Regions from separate parts of the Pseudoalteromonas sp. T1lg76 genome, predicted to be linked through region 1. Evidence: predicted binding sites of a transcription regulator. Region 1 holds the regulator's gene; each other region holds the start of a gene.
The links. Region 1 encodes MetJ, which represses methionine synthesis genes. Its sites were predicted from a motif close to TAGACGTCTAGACGTCTA; they were not measured.
Positions count from the first base shown of each region.

Region 2: a site for MetJ is predicted at 1,524-1,541, ahead of metE (5-methyltetrahydropteroyltriglutamate--homocysteine S-methyltransferase). Genes of this name have one in related genera too.
Region 3: a site for MetJ is predicted at 1,735-1,752, ahead of metK (methionine adenosyltransferase). Genes of this name have one in related genera too.

Region 1 is NZ_PQCE01000018.1:46,950-50,235, forward strand. It holds gene metL (bifunctional aspartate kinase/homoserine dehydrogenase II) at 1-123, opposite strand, end outside; gene metB (cystathionine gamma-synthase) at 139-1,299, opposite strand; gene metJ (met regulon transcriptional regulator MetJ) at 1,477-1,797, shown strand; gene C2M35_RS07555 (malic enzyme-like NAD(P)-binding protein) at 1,861-3,108, opposite strand.
Region 2 is NZ_PQCE01000007.1:25,389-28,674, forward strand. It holds gene metE (5-methyltetrahydropteroyltriglutamate--homocysteine S-methyltransferase) at 1-1,312, opposite strand, end outside; gene C2M35_RS02770 (LysR substrate-binding domain-containing protein) at 1,614-2,504, shown strand; gene C2M35_RS02775 (Nif3-like dinuclear metal center hexameric protein) at 2,761-3,286, opposite strand, start outside.
Region 3 is NZ_PQCE01000008.1:42,390-45,675, reverse strand. It holds gene tkt (transketolase) at 1-1,519, opposite strand, end outside; gene metK (methionine adenosyltransferase) at 1,867-3,018, shown strand; gene C2M35_RS03270 (START domain-containing protein) at 3,072-3,286, opposite strand, start outside.

The DNA of each region.
Region 1 (3,286 bases):
GGCGGCAGACACCACCACTATGTCACCGACCTGACTATGAGCGAGAACAATATTAGCAACCGCATGATAACGCGCCGCACTGCTTAGGCTAGAGCCACCAAATTTATGTACTACCTTGGCCATTTTATCTGCTCCAGCCTAGCTCTGATGAAGTTGTGCAAAAGCACGTTCAAGGTCGGCGATCAAATCTTGCTGATCTTCAATGCCCACAGAAATACGAATAAGGGTGTCACCCACGCCCGCCGCTAAGCGTGCTTCCTTGTCCATGCCCGCATGAGTCATGGTCGCCGGATGACAAATTAGGCTTTCAACACCACCCAAGGACTCGGCCAGGGTAAATTGCTGCACTGAGGTAAGGAACTTGGCGCTGTCTTTTAGTTCGCCTTTGATATCAAAGCTCACCATGCCGCCAAAACCACTTTGCTGCGCTTTAGCTAATTGGTGCTGTGGGTGACTTGCCAAACCAGGATAGTAAACCTTTTCTACCTCAGGGTGTTGCTGCAGGTATTCGGCGATAGCCTGGGCGTTTTCCTCATGCTGACGCAAACGCACTTTCAGAGTACGTAACCCGCGCAGAATCAGGTAACTGTCAAAAGGCGCACCGGTAATACCAATATTATTGGCCCACCAGGCCAGCTCTTCGCCAAGCTCAGGAGTTTTACAAACCACAGCGCCACCAACCACATCCGAGTGACCGTTGATATACTTGGTTGTTGAATGCACCACGATATCGCAGCCCAGCGCCAATGGGTTTTGCAGCGCAGGTGACAAGAAGGTGTTATCCGCTGCCACCAAAGCACCCACTTGAGCTGCGGCCGCGCATACGGCCTTAATATCGGTCAGGCGCAATATTGGGTTACTGGGGGTTTCAATCCATACCAATTTAGGTTTGGCATCGATAAGCTGCTGATAACACTCGGCAGTGGTGAAGTCCACCACCTTCACTTTTAATAAACCGCGCTTGGCCAAGGAGGTGAATAATCGGTAGCTGCCGCCATAACAATCATGGGGGATCACAAGGGTATCTTCGGGCGTCAGCAACTGTGTTACCAGATGCACCGCCGCCATGCCGGTAGCGGTAATGATGCCACGGGCGCCGCCTTCAAGCTCGGCCAAAGCCTCTGCGAGAATATCGCGATTGGGATTACCGCTGCGGCCATAGTCGTACTGACGTTTGGTATCAAAATCGGCAAAAGAATAGGTAGTGGATAAATAAATTGGGGGCACAACTGCACCATGATGTTGGTCGGCTTCAATGCCGTGGCGCACCGCTATGGTTTGTTTACTTAACTTAGGCATAGTGCCTCCAATCAGAAATGGATGTTTAGACGTCCAAAAGGTTAAAATATCCAAATATAGAAGTCAAAACATTTATACGTCTAAATAGCTATATGAGGAATATTTGACTATCCTTTCCAACACGATAGAATTTCGCCCTTATTGATGCCTAAGTGACCAAAGAACAAGACGCAAATTATGGCCAAGTGGAATGGTGAGTATATTCACCCTTATGCGGAACACGGTAAGAAAGCCCAACAGGTAAAAAAAATTACCGTTTCAATCCCGCTCAACGTTTTAAAAGTATTAACAGATGAACGCACTCGACGCCAGGTGAACAACCTGCGTCATGCCACCAACAGTGAATTGCTCTGCGAAGCATTTTTACATGCTTTTACCGGACAACCGCTGCCTGGCGATGAAGACTTACGTAAGGATAATCCGGAGAAGGTGCCGCAAGAAGTGCGTAAGATCATGGCTGAAATGGGCTTAGAGATCCCAGAGATCGGTGATGATTGATTTTCCAAACACATAAAAAAAGCCCCAAGCAAAACTTGGGGCTTTTTTTTGGCGACAAGGAAATTACTTATCGCTCATATAATTCTCTGGCAGCTCGATTTGCGCTACACCAGTTGCCACTGCGGCTTCGGCTACCGCCTTAGCAACGCGAGGCAATAAACGCGGATCCATTGGCTTAGGAATAATGTACTGCGGGCCAAACTCCAGCTCGGTCACACCCGATGCGGTCAATACCTCTTGTGGTACCGGCTCTTTAGCTATGCTACGAATAGCTTCAACAGCGGCAATCTTCATTTCATCGTTAATAGCCGTGGCGCGCACATCCAGGGCGCCGCGGAAGATAAACGGGAAGCACAGAACGTTATTTACCTGGTTTGGATAATCAGAGCGACCGGTTGCCATGATCAAATCTTGACGGGCAGCGTGCGCCACTTCTGGCTTAATTTCAGGATCTGGGTTTGAACAGGCAAATACAACTGGCTTGTCGGCCATCAGCTTTAACTCGTCCGCAGAAAGTAGATCTGGACCAGATACACCCACGAATACATCGGCATCGGCGATCACGTCTTGCAGAGTGCGTTTATCCGTGTTGTTTGCGAACATTTGCTTATATTCGTTCAGGTCGTCACGACGAGTGTGGATCACACCTTTACGGTCAAGCATATAGATGTGCTCGCGCTGGGCACCACATTTAATCAACAGCTCCATACAGGCCACAGCCGCTGCACCAGCACCTAAACAAACGATCAAGGCATCGTTGATATCTTTACCCTGAATCTCAAGAGCATTAAGCATGCCCGCCGCAGTTACAATGGCGGTACCATGCTGGTCATCGTGGAATACAGGTATATTACAACGCTCGATCAGCGCTTTTTCAATTTCAAAACACTCAGGTGCCTTGATATCTTCAAGGTTAATACCGCCAAAGGTATCGGCAATATTTTCAACCGTGTTGATAAAATCTTCCGTGGTGCGGTGTTTAACTTCGATATCGATTGAATCAAGGCCGGCAAAGCGCTTGAACAATAAGGCTTTACCTTCCATTACAGGTTTTGATGCCAACGGACCTAAATTACCCAAGCCTAAAATTGCCGTGCCGTTAGAAATAACCGCAACCATATTGCCTTTCGCAGTGTATTTATAGGCATTGTTGGCATCGGCGGCAATTTCGCGCACCGGCTCAGCCACACCTGGGCTGTAGGCCAAAGCTAGGTCATTGACCGTTTCCGCACTTTTAGTCAGCTCAACGCTGATTTTGCCTGGAACGGGATAAGCGTGATAATCAAGAGCTTGTTGACGAAAGTCTGACATGAAAAAGTATCCTGCTAGAAATATTGGTGAGAGATCAGGTATCAGGCAACAATACTGCTTTTCCGGCTATATTCCAAGTAATATCAGGTCTATCCTGTTACGCGAAATTAAGCGGTTTTAGCATCATTATCCCGGTTAATTATTTTAATTTCCCCTAGCATGAGCGATATTCCCATGC
Region 2 (3,286 bases), on a different contig from region 1:
TCTGCGGGAAGGAGCCAATAGTAGTAGTCGGCAACAGTGGCAATTGCAGGGCCGCCTTCTGTTTTTCAGCACGCACCGCAAACTCGCTGTGACGTTGACCGTGATCCAAACTTAACTGAGCCACACGCTGCTGCACTAGTGCGTTGTTTACCCTGCTTGAAGTACGGCGGTTTTTCACCGGTGCACTATAAGTGTCGATATCTTGCGTGTTGCAGCGCTCCAGAGCCACTTTCAGCAAATTAAGCTCTTCGCCTTTTTGCTTGGCAAAGGCCAACCAGCTTTTCAATTCACCGTCCAGCAGTTGCTCTTGCTCCAAGTCCACCGGGGTATGCAATAAAGAGCAAGATGGCGCCAGCCACAATGAATCACCACGCTGGGCGGCAATATCTTGCACCTGCTCATAGATGGCACTGAGATCGGCGCGCCAAATATTACGGCCGTTGATCACCCCAATAGACAACACCCGCTGCTCGCCAAGGGCTTTGTCCAGCGCTTCAATGTTTTGCGGTGTAGCAACCAAGTCGAAATGCGCGCCATCGATGGCATACTCACTGATATCTTTTAAGTAGGCGCTCACCTCATCAAAATAAGTCGCCAGCAGCAGCTTCACGCCCTGATTTGCCAAGGCGGCGAAGCTTTTAGTTAAAGCGCTGCGGTAGTGGGTATCCAGCTCCAAGGCCAAAATTGGCTCATCGATTTGCACCCACTCCACCCCTTGTGCCGCCAACTTGGCCAGCACCTGTTGATACACTGGCAATAGGCGCTCCAACAAGGTGAGCTTATCGAACTCTTCCCCGGCGCATTTAGCCAGGTACAAATAGGTAACCGGGCCAACCAGCACGGGCTTAACCTTATGCCCTAAATTCTGCGCTTCTTCTACCTGCTCAAAAAGTTCGTTAAAGCTCAGCGCAAACTGCTGCTCGGCACTTAGCTCAGGCACAATATAGTGGTAGTTGGTATTAAACCATTTGGTCATCTCACTGGCGGCACAGGCGCAGCCCGTTGGTGCACGACCACGGCCGATACGGAACAGGGTGTCCAGTGCATTGCTGCTGTCGCTTTGATGGCGCGCCGGAATGGCTCCTACCAGCATAGAGGTAGATAGCACCTGATCGTACCAGGCAAAATCGCCCACCGGCACAAGCTCTATGCCCGCCTCGCTTTGCATTGCCCAATTTTCTTGGCGGATTTGCGCACCGCGCTGGCGCAGCTCTTCCTGAGTAATATCGCCAGCCCAGTAGGCCTCGATAGCAAATTTCAATTCGCGGCGTTTGCCGATACGGGGAAAACCTAAGTTATGTATACGTGCCATGATGTAAATATCCGTTTAGCTGTTTAGATGGCTAAACATTACCTCTCAGATCTTGGGGACACAAACGAAGCTTACTCACATTGCTAATGAATTAAATTCATATCAGCGCGTTAACTCACCGCTGAATAAATTTAAAAACAGAGAAAATAGACATTTTTCACAATGAATTTTATCTTTTAATAGCCAACTGAGTATAAAAGTGATAATTTTTTAGCCGTCTAGACTTTTATACATTTATCCAGCGCGGTTTAGTCGCAATCATTATGAGATATGTGACTGGCTTTTATGAGATTTACTAAAGATGATTGAAATTAAACACCTTAAAACCATAGCCACCTTGAAAGAAACCGGTTCTTTAGTGAATACCGCCCGTGAATTATTTCTAACCCAGTCAGCTTTATCTCATCAAATCAAAGACTTGGAAAACAAGCTGGATTGTCAGCTGTTTGAGCGTAAAACCCATCCGGTGCGCTTTACCCCTCAAGGCATGCTGCTATTAGAACTGGCGCAGGATGTGTTACCTAAGGTCGAAGCCACCAAATGCCGCCTGAAAGAAAGTTTAAATCAGCCTATTTCGCAACTGCGCCTAAGTGTGGAATGCCACGCCTGTTTTCACTGGTTGCTGCCGACCATTAAAGAATTCAATAATTTCTGGCCCGATATACATGTGGATTATGAACGCGGGTTTAGTTATGACGCCATTCCCGAGCTGCTTGATGGGGATTTAGATCTGGTTCTGACCTCGGACATTCGTGAGCCGGATCGCTTGGAATTTGCCCACCTGTTTGATTTTAAACTTAAGCTTATCGTGGCGCCGGACCACCCCTTGGCCAATAAAGCTTATGTGACCGCCTTAGATTTAAAAGATGAGACCATCATCTCCTACCCTATTCCGCGGGAACGACAGGATATATTCAAACACTTTATTCAAAATGCCCGTTTCGATGGCACCTTAAAAACCGTGGATCAGGGCTTGTTGATTTTCCAATTGGTCAGTGCAGGCATGGGCGTGGCCGCCCTGCCGGATTGGCTGGTGACGCCCTATGAGGCGCAGGGCTTGATCAAGTCAATTCCTTTAGGCGCCCTGGGATTGAACCGCCCCATGTATTTGGCGATGAAAAAAGAAATGAAGGACAACCCGGTTTACCGCCACTTCCTTAATACCTGTAAGCAAAATAACAGCCGCAAATAATTTGTTGCAGCGACAATAAAAAAGGAGCCCCTGGCTCCTTTTAATACCAATTCTGTTAAGTATGTGATCAGATATAGCGCTGGATAAATGATGTGATAACAAGGCGGAATTTTTTTATGTAGTTATTCTCGGCTTTGGCTCCTGCGCCGCTCTACCGCCTACATCCGTGTAGGCGTACATCGAAAAATTTCAACACAGTTAGCACGATATTTAGCCCGCTAGGGTGATTAGCTATTTAAGTGAATTGGTATAATCTTTATACCGGATTGTCGATGTCAATAAAGGTTACATCCAAACCAAACTCATCCGCTAAAAACTCCCCCAGCGCCTTAGCACCATAGCGCTCGGTGGCGTGGTGCCCGGCGGCAAAGAAATCTATGCCCTGCTCGGTGGAACTATGTATGGTTTGCTCCGAGGCCTCGCCGGTCAGGTAGGCATCCAAACCTTGCGCCGCCGCCAGGTCGATATAACCCTGACCACCGCCGGTACACAGGCCTATGGTTTCAATCACCTCAGAGCGCACCACAGAGCTGAGCGGCGTGCGCCCGAGCACGGATTCAATGCGCTTGGTAAATTCCTCGCCACTGACAGGCTCGTTGAGCTTACCCCACACCGGCACGCTAACTGGTCCCGGCTCCATGCCGCCCAGGATCTCGATGCCCAGTAGCTTAGCAAGCTGGGCGTTATTACCTAGCTCGGGGTGCACATCCAAGGGTAAGTGGTAGGCGAACAGGTTAATATCCGCCGCCAGCAGCGCTTTTAGGCGGCGCTTTTTCATGCCA
Region 3 (3,286 bases), on a different contig from region 1:
CTTGTTGCCAGGCGATAGCCGACTCAACCTGATCACAAGGACGCCAGTTAACTAGGTTAGGGGTATAACGCAGGCTCGCCATTTGCTCTACCGGCTGGTGCGTTGGGCCATCTTCACCCAGACCGATTGAGTCATGGGTATAAACGAAGATGCTTGGCGTTTTCATCAGCGCCGCCATACGCACCGCGTTACGGGCATATTCCATAAACATCAGGAAGGTAGCACCGTAAGGGATAAAGCCCTTGTGCAGCGCGATACCATTCATGATCGCCGACATACCGAACTCACGCACACCGTAGAAGATGTAGTTACCGTTGGCATCATCGCTGGTCAAGCCTTTAGAACCACTCCAAAGCGTTAGGTTTGAGCCGGCCAGGTCCGCAGAACCACCCATAAACTCAGGCAGCATAGGGCCAAAGGCATTCAGGGCATTTTGTGATGCTTTACGCGTTGCCGGGTTATCCGGGTTTGCTTGTAACTGCTCGATATAGGCTTGTGATTTTTCCGCCCAATCCGCAGGTAGCTCGTTGTTTTGACGACGCTCAAATTCCGCCGCTAGTTCAGGGAACTCAGCTTTATAAGCAGCGAACTTGTCTTTCCAGTTTTGTTCTTTTTGCTGACCCGCTTCTTTAGCATCCCACTGGCTGTAAACGTCCTGAGGGATCACGAAAGGTTCGTGGCTCCAGCCCAGAAATTCACGTGCAGCTTTGATTTCTTCATCACCTAGAGGCGCGCCGTGACAGTCATGGCTGCCCGATTTATTCGGTGAGCCGTAACCGATAACGGTTTTACAACAGATAAGGGTTGGCTTGTCGCCATTAGCACGACCTTCTTCGATGGCCGCACGAATCGCTTCGCTGTCGTGACCATCAACGCCACGAACTACGTGCCAGCCGTATGCTTCGAAACGAGCAGGCGTATCATCGCTGAACCAGCCTTCTACTTCACCGTCGATTGAAATGCCGTTGTCATCCCAAAACGCGATCAACTTACCAAGACCTAAAGTGCCCGCCAATGAACAGGCTTCGTGAGAGATACCTTCCATCAAGCAGCCATCACCCAAGAAGGTGTAAGTGTAGTGATCAACGATATCGTGACCGTCACGGTTAAATTGTGCCGCCAAAGCTTTCTCGGCGATAGCCATACCCACGGCATTGGTAATACCTTGGCCTAGTGGGCCGGTAGTGGTTTCTACGCCCGGCGCATAACCATACTCAGGGTGACCCGGTGTTTTTGAATGCAATTGACGGAAGTTTTTGATTTCTTCCATAGGCAGGTCATAGCCGCTTAGGTGTAACAGCGAATAAATCAGCATTGAACCGTGGCCATTGGACAGGATAAATCGGTCGCGATCAGCCCAATCAGGATTCGTTGGGTTGTGCTTCAAATAGTCACGCCAAAGGACTTCGGCGATATCGGCCATGCCCATAGGGGCACCCGGGTGACCTGATTTAGCTTGTTGAACGGCGTCCATAGACAAGACGCGAATGGCGTTAGCGAGTTCTTTGCGAGATGGCATGAATTCTCCTACCTTTATATGTATTTGCGCTGGAAGATTCGCCTTTGCTCAAGCTAGCGAAGGCAAAATAGGTGCCCATTTTTACTTATTCATACGCCCCCTGCAAATAAAACTTGCGGCCAAAGTGAGCGACTTTAGAATTACTCATCAACTAGAGTAATTACTTCAGCTGATTTCGGGCAGTTGACGAGTTTGGCGAGTGAAAAGAAGTATTTTGGACGTCTAGGCGTAAAATTGCTATGCAAGGTGTGATCATTTAGCTAGAATATGCGCCTTATTTTTATGCTGCGCTGCGCCCAGAGGTTGGTGACGAGTTTGGGAAGCGCGAGACTTGTGAGAAGAAGCCAATGGCAAAACATTTATTTACTTCTGAGTCAGTATCTGAGGGACACCCGGATAAAATCGCTGACCAAATTTCAGATGCGGTATTAGATGCTATTTTGGAGCAAGACCCGCACGCCCGTGTCGCTTGTGAAACCTATGTAAAGACCGGCATGGTTATGGTTGGCGGTGAGATCACAACCAGCGCTTGGGTTGATATCGAAGAGCTTACGCGTAAAACAGTACGTGAAATTGGCTACACCCACTCAGACATGGGTTTCGATGCCGATTCATGTGCCATCCTAAACACTATTGGTAAACAGTCTCCTGACATCAACCAAGGTGTTGACCGTGCTCGCCCTGAAGATCAAGGCGCCGGTGACCAGGGTCTAATGTTCGGTTACGCGTGTAACGAAACAGACGTATTGATGCCTGCTCCTATTACCTATTCACACCGCCTGGTACAGCGTCAAGCGCACGTACGTAAAAACGGTGAGCTTCCTTGGCTTCGTCCGGATGCAAAGTCTCAGGTAACTTTTGCTTATGAAAATGGCAAAGCAGTTGGTATCGACGCAGTTGTACTATCAACGCAGCACTGTGACACCATTTCACAGGACGCTTTAGTAGAAGCCGTGATGGAAACCATCATCAAGCCAACGCTTCCGGCTGAGCTTATCACTTCAGCGACTAAGTTCTTTATCAACCCAACAGGCCGTTTCGTAATCGGTGGCCCTATGGGTGACTGTGGTCTGACTGGTCGTAAGATCATCGTTGATACATACGGTGGTATGGCTCGTCACGGTGGTGGTGCCTTCTCTGGTAAGGATCCATCAAAGGTTGACCGTTCAGCAGCCTACGCAGCTCGTTATGTTGCTAAGAACATTGTTGCTGCCGGTCTTGCAGATCGTTGTGAAATCCAAGTTTCTTACGCTATCGGTGTGGCCGAGCCTACCTCTATCAGCGTTGAAACCTTCGGCACAGGTAAACTGGACGAAGAGCACCTAATTGCACTTATCCGCAAGCACTTCGACCTACGTCCTTACGGCCTGATCCAGATGCTTGACCTTGAGCGTCCTATTTATCAGCCTACCGCTGCTTACGGTCACTTCGGTCGCGACGAATTCCCATGGGAAGCGACAGACAAAGTAGAAGCATTAAAAGCAGACGCAGGTTTTTAAGACTGCAACAGCTTAGAAAAAAAGCGCTCATTGAGCGCTTTTTTTATGTCTGTCTAAAAGGAGGAGCAATCGCCCTCTTGCAATGGCAAGGGTGACATGACCTGGGTCTTAGGCAGCACTCGGCGTAAATTCATTAGCGTCTTATACACGCTTTTTAACGACACCTTATTACTGAGCCAGGTAGGAATGGCACCACCGGGGTCGGCCTCGACCTGATATTCCAACACCAAACCATCCGTTCGTGACGTTAGTACCCACAGCGCTTCTA